Regions from separate parts of the Variovorax sp. MPBD4-3 genome, predicted to be linked through region 3. Evidence: predicted binding sites of a transcription regulator. Region 3 holds the regulator's gene; each other region holds the start of a gene.

Region 1 (4,697 bases), on a different contig from region 3:
CGCAGCGCCACGTGAAGGCGGGCGGCGAGGGCGATGCGTTCGCTTTCGGACATGGATGGCATGGTTCCTCCGTCGGTGGATCAACTCCCCAGTTGTTCCTTGTGCTGTGCAAGATCGAGGCCCAGTACTTCGCTGTCGGCCTCCACGCGCAGCCCGACCAGCACGTGCACCAGGAAAAGCACCACCGCCGTCCCCGTTGCGCTGTAGATCGCCACGCTGCCGACCGCGATCGCCTGCGTCAGCACGTCGCCGGTGGCGCCCGAGATGCGCGCGTCGGCGAACACGCCCGTGAGCAGTGCGCCCACGATGCCCCCGATGCCGTGCACGCCGAACACGTCGAGCGAGTCGTCCGCACCCAGCATGTGCTTCAGCCCGGTGGCGCCCCAGTAGCAGGCCAGGCCCGCGATGGCGCCGATGGCCAGCGCCGCCAGCGGCGTGACGAAGCCGGCCGCCGGCGTGATGGTCACCAGCCCGGCCACCAGGCCCGAGCACAGGCCCAGCAGCGAAGGGCTGCGCCGCACGATCCACTCGCCGAGCATCCAGCTCATGGCGCCGGCAGCCGCCGCGATGTGCGTCACCAGCATCGCCAGGCCGGCGCGCCCGTCGGCCGCCACCGCCGAGCCCGCATTGAAGCCGAACCAGCCGACCCACAGCAGGCCCGCGCCCATCATGGTGAAAGCCAGGTTGTAGGGCTCGAAAGCCTCGCGCCCGTAGCCCTTGCGCGGACCCAGCGCATAGGCGCACACCAGCCCGGCGATGCCGGCGTTGACGTGCACCACCGAGCCGCCCGCGAAGTCGAGCGCGCCCATCTGCGCGAGCCAGCCGCCCGGCTCCCACACCCAGTGCGCGATCGGCGCATAGACCAGCACGCTCCACAGCAGCGCGAACCACAGCACCGCCGAGAAGCGCATGCGCTCGACGAAGGCGCCGAGCACCAGCGCGGTGGTGATGATCGCGAAGGTCAGCTGGAACATCGCGTAGACCGACTCCGGCACGTTGGGCGCCACGTGGCTCACCGCCACCTGGCCGGCTTCCTTCAGGTATTCGAAGCCCGAGAACCAGAAGCGGCCCGCGCCGCCGAGCCACGGCCAGCCCTCGGTGAAAGCCAGCGAATAGCCCACGGCGAACCACGTCAGCGACACTGCCGCGGCGACCGCCACCACGGCCGCCATCGTGGCCAGCACGTTCTTGCGGCGCACCATGCCCGCGTAGAAGAGCGCGATGCCGGGCAGCGTCATCAGCAGCACCAGCGCGGTCGAGGTCATCATCCAGGCGGTGTCCGCCGCGTTGATGGAGGCTTGCGATGCCAGTGCCATGGTCGTTTCTTCTTCGAGTGTTGGGCTGTGGCCGGACGTGCACAAGTCGTGCCACATCGTTAACCAGCAGAAACACTTTGGTTTGCGAATCTGCCTTCCGACTTAATGCAAAGCGGGTAATTCCTAATGCACTGGGCCGGTGCACGCCCTAAAGTCACGCCACTCGCGAACGGGCCCTGCTCGTGCTGCCGAGGGTCCGAGGAGACAGTTTCCAAGCAACTAGAAAAAAATGCTTCAAAGGCTCCGTACGAGATGCCGTGTTTGAGTTTGAAAGGCGCCGCTGGTCGGCGCCTTTTTTATGCCCGCGCGGCCTGAAGCGCCGGCGTCTCCTGCTACTTTTTTGATAGCGTCACCCCCAGTGAGAGAATCCGTCCCCTATGGAAATGCTGGTGGTGACGGGCGCCTCGCTGCTCGCGGGTTTTGTCGATTCGATCGTGGGCGGAGGCGGGCTGATCCTGGTGCCGGCATTGTTTGCCGTGTTCCCGGGCGCACCACCGGCCACGCTGCTGGGCACCAACAAGAGTGCGTCGATATGGGGCACGGCCGCCGCCGCCGCGCAGTTCAGCCAGCGGGTGAAGATGCGCTGGGGCGCCCTGTGGCCGGCCGCGCTGCTTGGTTTCGTCGGCTCGATGCTGGGCGCCTGGGGCGTCACGCTGTTTCCGGGCGACTTCCTGCGCCGGGCGCTGCCGGTCATCCTGCTGGGCGTGCTGCTCTACACCCTGGCGCGCAAGGACATGGGCCGGCTGCACGCGCCGCGCTTCAGCGGCCGCGCCGAGACGCTGGCGGCCTGCACCATCGGCCTGTCGATCGGGTTCTACGACGGCTTCTTCGGCCCGGGCGCCGGCAGCTTCCTGGTGTTCCTGTTCGTGCGCTGGATGGGCTATGACTTCCTCAACGCCTCGGCCTCGGCCAAGATCATCAATACCCTGACCAACGCCGCCGCGCTGATATTGCTGGCCGCCAAGGGCCACGTCTGGTGGCACTACGGGCTGGCGATGGCGGTCGCCAACGTGGCGGGCAGCCTGCTCGGCACCCGCGTGGCGCTGAAGCACGGCGCGGGCTTCGTGCGGGTGGTGTTCATCGTGGTGGTGAGCGCGCTGATCCTCAAGACCGCCTACGACGCGTTCCTCAAATGAAAACGGCCCGGAACCCCGGGCCGTTTCTTTCCAGAAACACCGCGGAACCGGCTCTGCCGGGCCGCAGGTGTTGCCCCCGGCAGGGGGAAGGCGAAGCGACACGAAGTGCGCGCAGCCTGGGGGCGAGCCTATTCCTCGACGAAGGCTTCCTCGCGCTTGGCTTTGATGGCCGGCAGCAGCACGATGCCCAGCAGCGCTACGGCAGCCACCAGCAGCCCGGCGGACAGCGGCCGCGTGACGAACACGCTCCATGCGCCGCGCGACAGCAGCAGCGCGCGCCGCAGGTTCTCTTCCATCATCGGGCCCAGGATGAAGCCCAGCAGCAGCGGCGCCGGCTCGGTGCGCAGCTTGATGAACAGGTAGCCGATGAAGCCGAAGGCCGCCACCATCCACACGTCGAAGGTGTTGTTGTTGGTCGAGTACACGCCGATGGCGCAGAACAGCACGATGGCCGGGAACAGGAACTTGTAGGGCACTGTCAGCAGCTTGATCCACATGCCGATCAGCGGCAGGTTCAGGATGATCAGCATCGCGTTGCCGATCCACATCGAGGCGATCAGGCCCCAGAACAGCTCGGGGTTGCTGGTCATCACCTGCGGGCCCGGCTGGATGTTGTGGATCGTCATGGCACCCACCATCAGCGCCATCACCGCGTTGGGCGGAATGCCCAGCGTCAGCAGCGGGATGAAGGAGGTCTGCGCGCCGGCGTTGTTGGCCGATTCTGGCGACGCCACGCCGCGGATGTTGCCCTTGCCGAAGGGCACCTCGCCGGGGCGCATCTTGATCTTCTTCTCCAGCGCATATGAGGCGAACGAGGCCAGCAGCGCGCCGCCGCCAGGCAGGATGCCCAGTGCCGAACCCAGCGCAGTGCCGCGCAGCACCGCGGGCAGCATGCGCTTGAAGTCGTCCTTGGTCGGCCACAGGCCCTTGACCTTGTGCGTGAACACTTCGCGCTCGTCGTCCGGCTGCGAGAGGTTGCCGATGATTTCGCCGTAGCCGAACACGCCCATGGCGATGACCACGAAGCCGATGCCGTCGGTGAGCTCCGGGATGTCGAAGCTGTAGCGCGCCACGCCGGAGTTCACGTCGGTGCCGACGATGCCCAGCAGCAGGCCCAGCACGATCATGGCCACCGCCTTGATCAGCGAACCCGAAGCCAGCACCACCGCGCCGATCAGGCCCAGCACCATCAGCGAGAAATATTCGGCCGGCCCGAACTTGAAGGCCAGCTCGGTCAGCGGCGGCGCGAAGGCGGCCAGGATCAGCGTGCCCACGCAGCCCGCGAAGAACGAGCCCAGGCCCGCCGCGGCGAGCGCCGGACCCGCGCGCCCCTGCCTGGCCATCTGGTAGCCGTCGATGCAGGTGACCACCGACGAAGACTCGCCCGGCAGGTTCACCAGGATGGCGGTGGTGGAACCGCCGTATTGCGCGCCGTAGTAGATGCCGGCCAGCATGATCAGCGCCGACACGGGGGGCAGCGCGTAGGTGGCGGGCAGCAGCATCGCGATGGTCGCGACCGGGCCGATGCCGGGCAGCACGCCGATCAGCGTGCCCAGGATGCAGCCGACCAGGCAGTACAGCAGGTTGGTGAAGGTGAAGGCAACGCCGAAACCGATGGAGAGGTTGTGGATCAGGTCCATGGTGTTTCTCTCCTCAGCCCGAAATGAATGTGGGCCAGACCTGGATCTGGAGTTTCAGCGCCCAGATGAAGGCCACATAGCTGCCGGCCGCCAGGATGGTCGCGAGAACCAGCACGTCGCGCAGCTTGAAGTGCTCGCCCGCCATGCTCGAGATGATCGTGAGCGCGTAGATCGCGATGATCATGCCCATGGCCGGCACGCCGATGCTGGGCAGTCCGCCCAGCAGCACACCGAAGGCCAGGTTGGCGCCGAGCACGAAGGCCAGCGGCTTCCAGGCCCATTTGCCGATCGGGTCGCCGTCGGTGGTCTCCACCACCATCGCCTGGAACATGATGATGATCCCGAGGACGGCCAGCAGGATGCCGAGCATCAACGGGAAGTAGCCGGGGCCCATGCGGGCGCCGTTGCCGACGGTGTAGGTGGTCGCGCCGATCGCGAATGCGCCCCCCACGGTCGTGAACATGACTCCTGAAAAGAAGTCTGCCTGGCTCTTGATGCGCACTGTCTCTCTCCTCTTGTTATGGAGAGACGAGGGTCGTTCCGCGGGCCTGACCGTTGGCTGACCGGCACGGTACGAACAAATGCGTACCGCAGGGCAAGGGTTG
Region 2 (4,697 bases), on a different contig from region 3:
GTGAGCGTGCCGATCTTCGGGCGCACGTTGTTGTCGAGCAGGTGCGTGGCGGCGGTCATGCCGCAGATCTCGTTGCCGTGCGTGAGCGCGTTGATCAGCACGTGCGGGCCGGGCTTGCCCGACTCGAAGCGGTGCACGTAATCGATGCCGACGTTGCCCTTGCGGTAGGCGGAGAGGTCGCGGGGGAGGACTTCGAGGGCGGGAGGCGATTGGGTCATGGGGCTGTGGGGGAGTGAGCGGAGCAGCCGGCAAGTTTGCTACAGGCCGGGCATTCCTGCTTCAGACCGCGGCGCCAAGTCAACGAGCGCATACCGCGTCGCCTTGCCTTGCCCGCTTCGCTCGAGCAGCCCTGCTGCGACAAGCTCGGTCAGTTCGCGGTAGGCCGTGGCACGCGATACACCGGCAATGGCCACGTATTTCTCCGTGCTCATGCCGCCGAGAAATCCGCCCGGCCCCGCGTCGTACAGCTTGTTCAGCACCTTGCGCTGACTCGGCGTGAGCGCGGGGTGCGCGGCATCCAGCGCAACCCAGAAGTTGGTCTTGGCGCCTGCCGCCTGGATGTGCGCCACGGTCGACAAACAGGCTTTCTCGACACAGCCTGCAAACCAGCGCACCCACGCCGTGACATCCATGCCGTCCTGCGCGCTGGCCACCTGCAACTGGCTGTAGTAGCCCCCTCTGTCGAGCCACAGTTGCTGCGACATGCTGAAAAGCCGCTGATTGCTGCGCAGGTCCTGTGCGAGCGCCAGGTCGCTCAGCGCACGGCCGATGCGGCCGTTGCCGTCTTCGAAGGGATGGATGGTCTCGAACCACAGGTGCGCAATGGCGCTGCGGACAATGCCGTCCATCATCGGCTGCTCGCGGCCTGCCTCGAACCATTCGAGCAGAGCCTTCATGAGGCCCTGCACGTCGCGCGAAGGCGGTGCCTCGTAGTGCACCACGTCTGGCTTGCCAAGCCTTGGGGTGACGATCTGCATCGGCTCTTCGTGCACACGGTACCCCCCGGTGACGATGCGCGTGATGCCGCTGCGCCCGTTCGGAAACAGGGCTGCATGCCAATCGAACAGGGCCTCTTCCAACAGCGGTTCACTCCAGCGCGCAAGGGCCGCTTCGACGATGTCGAGCGTGGCTTCGGTGCGTTCGTCCCGAGGGACGCGGCTTGCGGGCGTCAGCCCCAGCCGACGGGCAGCGGAAGCACGCACCGAATTGACCTGCAGGGTCTCGCCCTCGATCTGCGCGGTGGCGATGGCCTCTTGTGTCCACTCATCGAGCTGAAGTTCGGCAAGGTCGACCAGTTGAAGGTTGCTGGCCACGCCCAGCATGCGCCCCTGTGCCAGCCGCGCCGCGGCCAGCGCGGGCTGCAAAGCATGCGCGTCCACCTCGAACCGAGGCCATTTCCTGTTTTGCCAAATCCACATGAAGCGCATCTTAGGCAAATACGCTTCAAAAATGAAGCGCATTTGCTCACAATACGCTTCAGCAAGACGGGACTACCAGTTCACTTCACGCTCCGGCGTCGCCGAAATATGGTGGATCGAAAGGTCCGCCCCGTCATATTCCTCTTCCTGCGTCAGCCGCAGCCCGACCGCCTTCTTCAGCGCGCCGTACACCGCCCATCCTGCCAGGCCAGCCCAGACGACGCCCATCAGCGTGCCGATCAGCTGCGCCCACACGTTCACCCCGCCCATGCCGCCCAGCGCCTGCGTGCCGAAGATGCCTGCCGCGATGCCGCCCCAGGTGCCGCACAGGCCGTGCAGCGGCCACACGCCGAGCACGTCGTCGATCTTCCATCTGTTCTGCACCAGCGTGAACATCTTGACGAAGATCGCGCCGGCCACGCCGCCCACCACCAGCGCGCCCAGCGGGTGCATCAGGTCGGAGCCGGCGCAGATGGCCACCAGCCCCGCGAGCGGGCCGTTGTAGACGAAGCCGGGGTCGTTCTTGCCCATGGCCAGCGCGACCAGCGTGCCGCCGACCATCGCCATCAGCGAGTTGACGGCGACGAGGCCGGAGATCTTGTCGATGCTCTGCGCGCTCATCACGTTGAAGCCGAACCAGCCCACGCACAGCACCCATGCGCCGAGCGCCAGGAACGGAATGTTCGACGGCGGGTGTGCGCTGAGCGAGCCGTCGCCCCGGTAGCGGTTGCGCCGCGCGCCCAGCAGCAGCACGGCCGGCAGCGCGAGCCAGCCGCCCACGGCGTGCACCACCACCGAGCCGGCGAAGTCATGGAATTCGTGGCCGGTGAGCGACGCTATCCAGCCCTGGATGCCGAAGTGCTTGTTCCACGCGATGCCTTCGTACAGCGGATAGACGAAGCCGACGATCACCGCCGTGGCGATGAGCTGCGGCCAGAACTTGGCGCGCTCCGCGATGCCGCCCGAGATGATGGCCGGAATGGCCGCCGCAAAGGTCAGCAGGAAGAAGAACTTGACCAGCTCGTAGCCGCTTCTTGCCGACAGTTCGGTGGCGCTCACGAAGAAATGGGTGCCGTAGGCCACGCCGTAGCCCACCAGGAAGTAAACGATGGTCGATACCGAGAAGTCGACCAGGATCTTCACCAGCGCATTGACCTGGTTCTTCTTTCGGACGGTGCCGAGCTCCAGAAAGGCAAAACCGGCATGCATGGCCAACACCATGATCGCGCCGAGAAGGATGAACAGCGCGTCAGCGCCCTGTTTGAGTGCGTCCATTGAAGCTTCTTGCAGTTTTTTGGTTTGATTTGGTGCAACGCACCCGAATTGCTCGGAGCGGCGCCATAAGCAAGCAAAAAAGGTGCCTGAAAGCTCCTTGATGGTGCAAAACGAACCAATAACGGGCTTGCCCAGCCCGGCCACGCACCGGATCAGCCCGCGCCGGCGCGCAGTGCGTCCCGGTAGCGGCGGCTGCAGGGCACCGTGGTGCCGTCGTGCATGTGCAGCCGGGCGTCGCCGCCGTCCAGCGGCTCGATTTCCTTGACGCGACCCAGGTTCACGGCGTGGCTGCGGTGCACGCGCGCGAAGCGGTCGGGGTCGAGCTGGGTCAGGAAGTCGGTGAGCGTGGCGCGCAGCAGGTAGTCGTGGCCGTTGACGTGCAGGCCCACGTAGTTGCGTTCGGCCTGCAGCCAGTCGATGTCGGTGGCGGCGATGAGGAATTCGCGGCGCAGCTTTCGCACGAGGAATCGTTCGGGGCGCGGGGGCGGCGGTGGGGCCGTCTCCGGCACGGAGGGCGCCGCCTCTGTCGCCCCCTCCTCCGACGCATCGAGCACCCGGGCCTCTCCCTGCAGCCGCAGCAGGAACCGCCGATACACCCAGATGCCGAAGATCATGCTGGCGTACACCCGCACGTCCTTCAGGTACTCATAGCCCCACTGGGCGGTCCAGCTGGAAAAGCCGTAGTGCGCGCCGGCCATCGAATAGACCAGCGAGCGCAGCCCGAACATGCCGGCCACGTGGACCACGCTGACCGCGACGCTGGCCGCCAGGTGCCAGGCCAGAAAGCGGACCCAGTGCCTGCTCGCCAGCGGCGCCAGCCAGCGTTCGATGGCCACCAGCGCCGGCACCAGCAGCAACAGCACGAAGTGGCTCGACACCTCCCAGGTGACGACTTCCCAGCGGGCATGCGGCACCGCGCGATTGCCGACATCCGCGATCGCGACCAGGGTGCTGAACGCGGCCTGAAGCGTCATCAGCACGATCCAGAAGCCCACCTCGACATAGCGGCGGATCGGCTCGTAGCGTTCGTAGAGGTTCTTGCGTGGATCGCCCATGCTCGGAATTCTCGCGAACTTGCCCCTGGGACCGGCGAATTTCGTCCCTTGGGGCCACCGCTCGTCACAAAGCGGGGGCAATCCGTCCCGGCGGCGCGCCGCCGCGGGGCCGTGCGGCCGAACATCGCGGCCTTCCAGATTCGAGGCCCCAAGATGCACCCCGCCGCCTACATTCCGCCAGACCATCGCCGCCACGACATCGACGCCCTGCGCGCGCTGGCATTCCTGTTCGTCATCCTCTATCACGTGGGCATGTACTACGTGGCCGGCTGGCACTGGCACCTCAAGAGCCCTCACGAGGCCGAATGGCTGCGCTGGCCGATGGCCATGCTCAACCTCTGGCGCATGGACCTGGTGTTCCTCATCTCCGGCGTGTCGCTGGGTTTCCTGAGCCGCGGCCAGGGCACCTGGGCGCTGCTGCGCAGCCGGGGCCTGCGGCTGATGCTGCCGCTGGCCTTCGGCATGGCGGTGATCGTGCCCTACCAGGCCTACGCGCAGGGCGTGGCCAACGGCATGGTGGCGCCGGGCTTCGGCGCCTTCCTGCTGCGCTACCTGTCGATGAGCGCGCCGTGGCCGAAGCAGGCCTTCGACGGCGCGGAGTTCGGCATCACCTGGAACCACCTCTGGTACCTGCCCTACCTGTTCACCTACACGGCCATCGTGGCGCTGACGCTGCCGCTATGGAAGTCCGCCGCCGGGCAGCGGGTGCGGCGCGGCTTCAACGGACTGCGCGGCTGGAAGCTGCTGTTGCTGCCGGCGGTGCCGCTGCTGCTGTGGACGATGCTGCTGGCCTCGCGCTTTCCGGCCACCCACAACCTGGTGCGCGACTTCCACCTGCACAGCATCTACTTCACGATGTTCCTCTACGGCTACTGGATGGGCGTGGACACCGGCGTCTGGAAGGAACTGGAGCGGCTGCGCCGGGTGTCCCTTGCGTTGGCGCTCGCGG
Region 3 (4,697 bases):
ACCTCGTGGCGCCGCGCCTCATCCCCGGCCCGCTTCGGCGGGCTTTTTCATCTGTGCGTGCGGGTTGTCGCAATCAGCCGCATACAATGCCGAGCAAGTTTCGTGCCTCTATGACATTGCATTCTTACTCCACCACTCCCTTCCTGCGTCGCGTCGGCCGCCTGGCCGCCGCCGCGTTGCTGCTGGCCGGCCTTGCCTCGGGCGCCCTGGCCGAGACCGCCGACCGCAGCAAGCCGATGAACATCGAGTCGGATGCCATGCGCTACGACGACCTCAAGCAGACCAGCGTGTTCACGGGCAACGTGCTGGTAACAAAAGGCACGATCATCATCCGCGGCGCGCGGCTCGATGTCCGCCAGGACGCCGAGGGCTACCAGTACGGCGTGGTCACGGCGGCACCCGGCAAGCGGGCCTACTACAAGCAGAAGCGCAACGCCCCCGACGAGTGGATCGAGGGCGAGTCCGAAGTCATCGAGTACGACAGCCGTGCCGACAACGTCAAGTTCATCCGCAACGCGGAAATGCGCCGCCTGCTCGGTTCCACGCCGAACGACGTGAGCACCGGCGCCCTGATCGTCTACGACCAGAGCAACGACACCTACACGGTCAACGGTTCCACCGTGCCGCCGAACACCGCGGTCAACGCGTCGTCCCCGAGCGGCCGCGTCAAGACCATCCTGACACCCAAGGCCGCCACGGCGCCCGCGCCCGGCGCACCGGCCGGGGCCAAGCCGGCCGCGCCGGCAGCGTCCACGCCCGCGCCCGGCACGGGCCTGCGCTCGACCACCACGCTCGGTGGCGATGGAGAAACCCGCAAGTGATCGAAACCGCTGGAACCCAGGAAGCCAACGGCGCACCGGGCAGCCGCCTGGTGGCGCGCGGCCTGAAGAAGAGCTACGGCAGCCGCACGGTCGTGAAGGACGTCTCGCTCGACGTGCAGAAGGGTGAAGTCGTCGGGCTGCTCGGCCCCAACGGCGCCGGCAAGACCACCTCGTTCTACATGATCGTCGGGCTGGTGCGCGCCGACGCGGGCGAGATCACCATCGACGGCGAGCCCATCGCCCACATGCCCATCCACCGCCGCGCGCGCATGGGCCTGAGCTACCTGCCGCAGGAAGCCTCGATCTTCCGCAAGCTCACGGTGGAGGAAAACGTGCGCGCCGTGCTCGAACTGCAGCATGAGCCCGACGCGAGCGGCAAGCTCGCGCCGCTGTCCAAGCAGCACATGGAAGAGCGCCTGTCCGAACTGCTGGCCGACCTGCGCGTCGACCACCTGCGCGATTCGCCGGCGCTGGCGCTGTCGGGCGGCGAGCGCCGCCGCGTCGAGATCGCACGCGCCCTGGCCACCCAGCCGCGCTTCATCCTGCTGGACGAGCCCTTCGCCGGCATCGACCCGATCGCCGTCATCGAAATCCAGCGGATCATCAGCTTCCTGAAGGAGCGCGGCATCGGCGTGCTCATCACCGACCACAACGTGCGCGAAACGCTGGGCATCTGCGATCACGCGTTCATCATCAGCGACGGGCATGTGCTGGCACAAGGTACGCCCTCGGAGATCGTCGACAACGCCGAGGTACGCAGGGTGTACCTGGGCGAACACTTCCGCATGTAAGGAAGGGTCGGGTTCTCCACATGAAGCAAGGGCTGTCCCTTCGCGTCTCGCAGCACTTGGCGTTGACGCCCCAGCTGCAGCAGTCGATCAGGCTGCTCCAACTCTCCACGCTCGAACTGAGCCAGGAAGTGGAGCAGATGCTCGACGAGAACCCCTTCCTCGAGCGCACCGCGGAAGAAGCGGCGCGCGAGGAGTTCGGGCTCGACACCGCCGACGCGCCCGCGGCGCGCGATGACGGCAGTGACGGTGGCGACGGCGAGAGCGACTTCACCCCGCCGCCTGCCAGCACCTCCACCGTCTCGACCGAGACCAGCACCACCACCACGGCCGACTCCGACGGCCCCGCCGCCGAGATCGCCGAGCGCGAGCCCGACTGGGAAGGCGACGGCACCGTCGACATGGCGCCCGACGACAGCGAGTGGGGCAGCGACGCTCCCGCGCGCCAGAACAACCTGGGCGACGACGAGCGCGCCGACGCCACCGAACTCGCGCGCAGCCAGGAATCGCTGCAGTCGTTCCTGCACCGCCAGGCGCTGAGCCTGCGCCTGAGCGAGAACGACAGCGCCGCGCTGCGCTTCCTGATCGAGTCGCTCAACGACGACGGCTACCTCGAAGATTCCCTGCCCGCGCTGGCCTCGGGCCTGGCCGGCGACGACAACGACCAGTTCGACGACCTGGTGCACCACTTCCAGGTGGCGCTCGGCCTGCTGCAGAGCCTGGAGCCGGTGGGCGTGGGCGCGCGCGACCTCGGCGAATGCCTGAGCATCCAGCTGCGGGCGCTGGCCGCCGAGGACGACGACGAGGACGAAGAGCAGGCACAGGTCTACAAGACCGCCATCGCCATCTGCAAGCAGCCGATGGAACTGCTCGCGCGGCGCGACTTCAAGCGCCTGGCCACGCTCACCCGTAGCAGCGAAGAGCTGGTGCGCTCGGCGCTGCAGGTCATTGCGCGGCTGGAGCCCAAGCCGGGGCGCCGTTTCGTCGACGTCGAGCGCAACATCGTCATTCCCGACGTGATCGTCACCAAGACCGGACGCGGCACCAACGTCAAGTTCCGCGTCATGCTGAATCCCGAGGTCATGCCGCGCCTGCGCGTGCACGACATCTATGCCGGCGCGCTCAAGTCGCACAAGGGCGAGGGCAGCCAGGCGCTGTCGCAGCGGCTGCAGGAGGCGCGCTGGTTCATCAAGAACATCCAGCAGCGCTTCGACACCATCCTGCGCGTGAGCAACGCCATCGTCGAGCGCCAGAAGAGCTACTTCGTGCACGGCGAACTGGCCATGCGCCCGCTGGTGCTGCGCGAAATTGCCGACGAACTGGGCCTGCACGAATCCACCATCTCGCGCGTGACCACCGCCAAGTACATGGCCACGCCGTTCGGCACGGTCGAGCTGAAGTATTTCTTCGGCTCGGCGCTGGGCACCGAGACCGGCGGCAACGCGTCGAGCACGGCGGTGCGCGCGCTGATCAAGCAGTTCGTGAGCTCCGAGAGCATCAAGAAGCCGCTGTCGGACAGCCAGATCTCCGAGATGCTGAAGGAGCAGGGCATCGAGTGCGCGCGCCGCACCGTGGCCAAGTACCGCGAAGCCTTGCGCATCGCGCCCGCCAATCTGCGCAAGGCCCTGTAGAAAGCCTTCGATGAGCCGTCTCCCGATGTCGCGCTGGGGCCATTGGGTGATCGCTTTGCTGGCCGTGCTGCTGTTCAGCGGCTGCGCCACCCTGCCCGACGAGGCGCCGCGCCCGCCCACCAAGGCCATGGCCGTGTCGCCCGACACCGCGCTCGGCAAGCTCGCGATCGCGGCCCAGCCCGACCCCGACCTGAGCGGCTTTCGCCTGATGCCCGGCGGCGACTTCGCCTTCGCCACCCGCATAGAGCTCGCGCGCCGCGCCCAGCGCACGCTGGACGTGCAGTACTACCAGATCGAGAACGACGAGACCGGCCGCTACCTGCTGCGCACCCTGCGCGACGCCGCCCTGCGCGGCGTGCGCGTGCGGGTGCTCATGGACGACCTCTACACCTCGGGCGAAGACGAACTGCTGCTCGGCTTTGCCGCCACGCCGAATGTGGAGCTGCGGCTGTTCAACCCGTTCCCGGCCGGGCGCAGCAGCCTGGTCAGGCGCTTCGCGGCTTCGCTGTTCGACTTCAGCCGCGTGAACCGCCGCATGCACAACAAGCTGTTCGTCGCCGACGGCGCGATGGCGGTGGCGGGCGGGCGCAACATCGGCAACCAGTACTTCACGCGCACGGCGGGCGAGAACTTTCTCGACCTCGACACCTTCGTGACCGGCGCGCTCATTCCCCGGCTCGGCAGCCTGTTCGACCAATACTGGAACAGCACCTATGTGCGCCCCGTGCAGTCGGTGGTGGCGAGCAGCCTTTCGCGCGAGGAACTGCAGCGCCGCTTCGACGCCGCCACCGGCGCCGACACCACCCCGCCGCCGCCGCCGCCCGCGCCCAACGACCTGCTGGGCTACAGCCCGATCGCCGACGACCTGAACGCCGGCAGGCTGGGCCTGATCTGGACCCTGGCCGAGGCCTATGCCGACTCGCCCGACCGCGTGATCGGCAAGACCGCGTCGTACGGCGGCGTGCCGCTGCTGGACGTCGACAGCGTGCGCTACAACGTGGTCGAGCAGATGCGCCGCGCGCGCGCCGAGGTGACCATCGTCTCGCCCTACCTGATTCCGGGCGCCACGGGGCTCGAGGTGATGCGCGAGATCCGCGGGCGCGGCGTGAAGATCAGCGTGGTCACCAATTCGCTGGCCGCCACCGACGAGCCGCTGGTGCACACCGCCTACCGCCGCTACCGGCCCGACATGCTCAAGCTCGGCGCCGACCTGTACGAGCTGAGCTCCACGCGCACCCGGCGCAGCGTGCGGCTGGGGCTTTTCGGCACCACGGTCGGGCGGCTGCATGCGAAGTCGGCGGTGATCGACCGGCGCACGCTGTTCGTGGGTTCGATGAATTTCGATCCGCGCTCGGAATCGCAGAACACCGAGATCGGCCTGATCATCCACAGCCCCGAAATGGCGCAGCAGATGCTCAAGCTGCTCGACGTGCTCAAGCAGCAGGGCGCCTACCGGC

Evidence for each region. The regulator sigma-54, encoded in region 3, starts transcription at its own class of promoters, with help from an activator protein. The targets are predictions, from matches to a motif close to TGGCANGNAANCTGCTTT.
Region 1: a site for sigma-54 is predicted at 1,353-1,370, ahead of AC1RVW_RS17510 (ammonium transporter). Genes of this name have one in related genera too.
Region 2: a site for sigma-54 is predicted at 2,764-2,781, ahead of AC1RVW_RS23210 (ammonium transporter). Genes of this name have one in related genera too.

The regions. Positions count from the first base shown of each region.
Region 1 is NZ_JBXASW010000028.1:61,799-66,495, forward strand. Features, by position in the region: gene AC1RVW_RS17505 (hypothetical protein) at 1-62, opposite strand, end outside; gene AC1RVW_RS17510 (ammonium transporter) at 81-1,316, opposite strand; gene AC1RVW_RS17515 (TSUP family transporter) at 1,694-2,452, shown strand; gene AC1RVW_RS17520 (tripartite tricarboxylate transporter permease) at 2,581-4,092, opposite strand; gene AC1RVW_RS17525 (tripartite tricarboxylate transporter TctB family protein) at 4,106-4,594, opposite strand.
Region 2 is NZ_JBXASW010000048.1:28,997-33,693, reverse strand. Features, by position in the region: gene AC1RVW_RS23220 (M14 family metallopeptidase) at 1-218, opposite strand, end outside; gene AC1RVW_RS23215 (Fic family protein) at 258-1,460, opposite strand; gene AC1RVW_RS23210 (ammonium transporter) at 1,491-2,693, opposite strand; gene AC1RVW_RS23205 (LytTR family DNA-binding domain-containing protein) at 2,846-3,748, opposite strand; gene AC1RVW_RS23200 (acyltransferase family protein) at 3,902-4,697, shown strand, end outside.
Region 3 is NZ_JBXASW010000032.1:12,061-16,757, reverse strand. Features, by position in the region: gene lptA (lipopolysaccharide transport periplasmic protein LptA) at 111-821, shown strand; gene lptB (LPS export ABC transporter ATP-binding protein) at 818-1,612, shown strand; gene AC1RVW_RS18515 (RNA polymerase factor sigma-54) at 1,633-3,240, shown strand; gene AC1RVW_RS18510 (phospholipase D family protein) at 3,251-4,697, shown strand, end outside.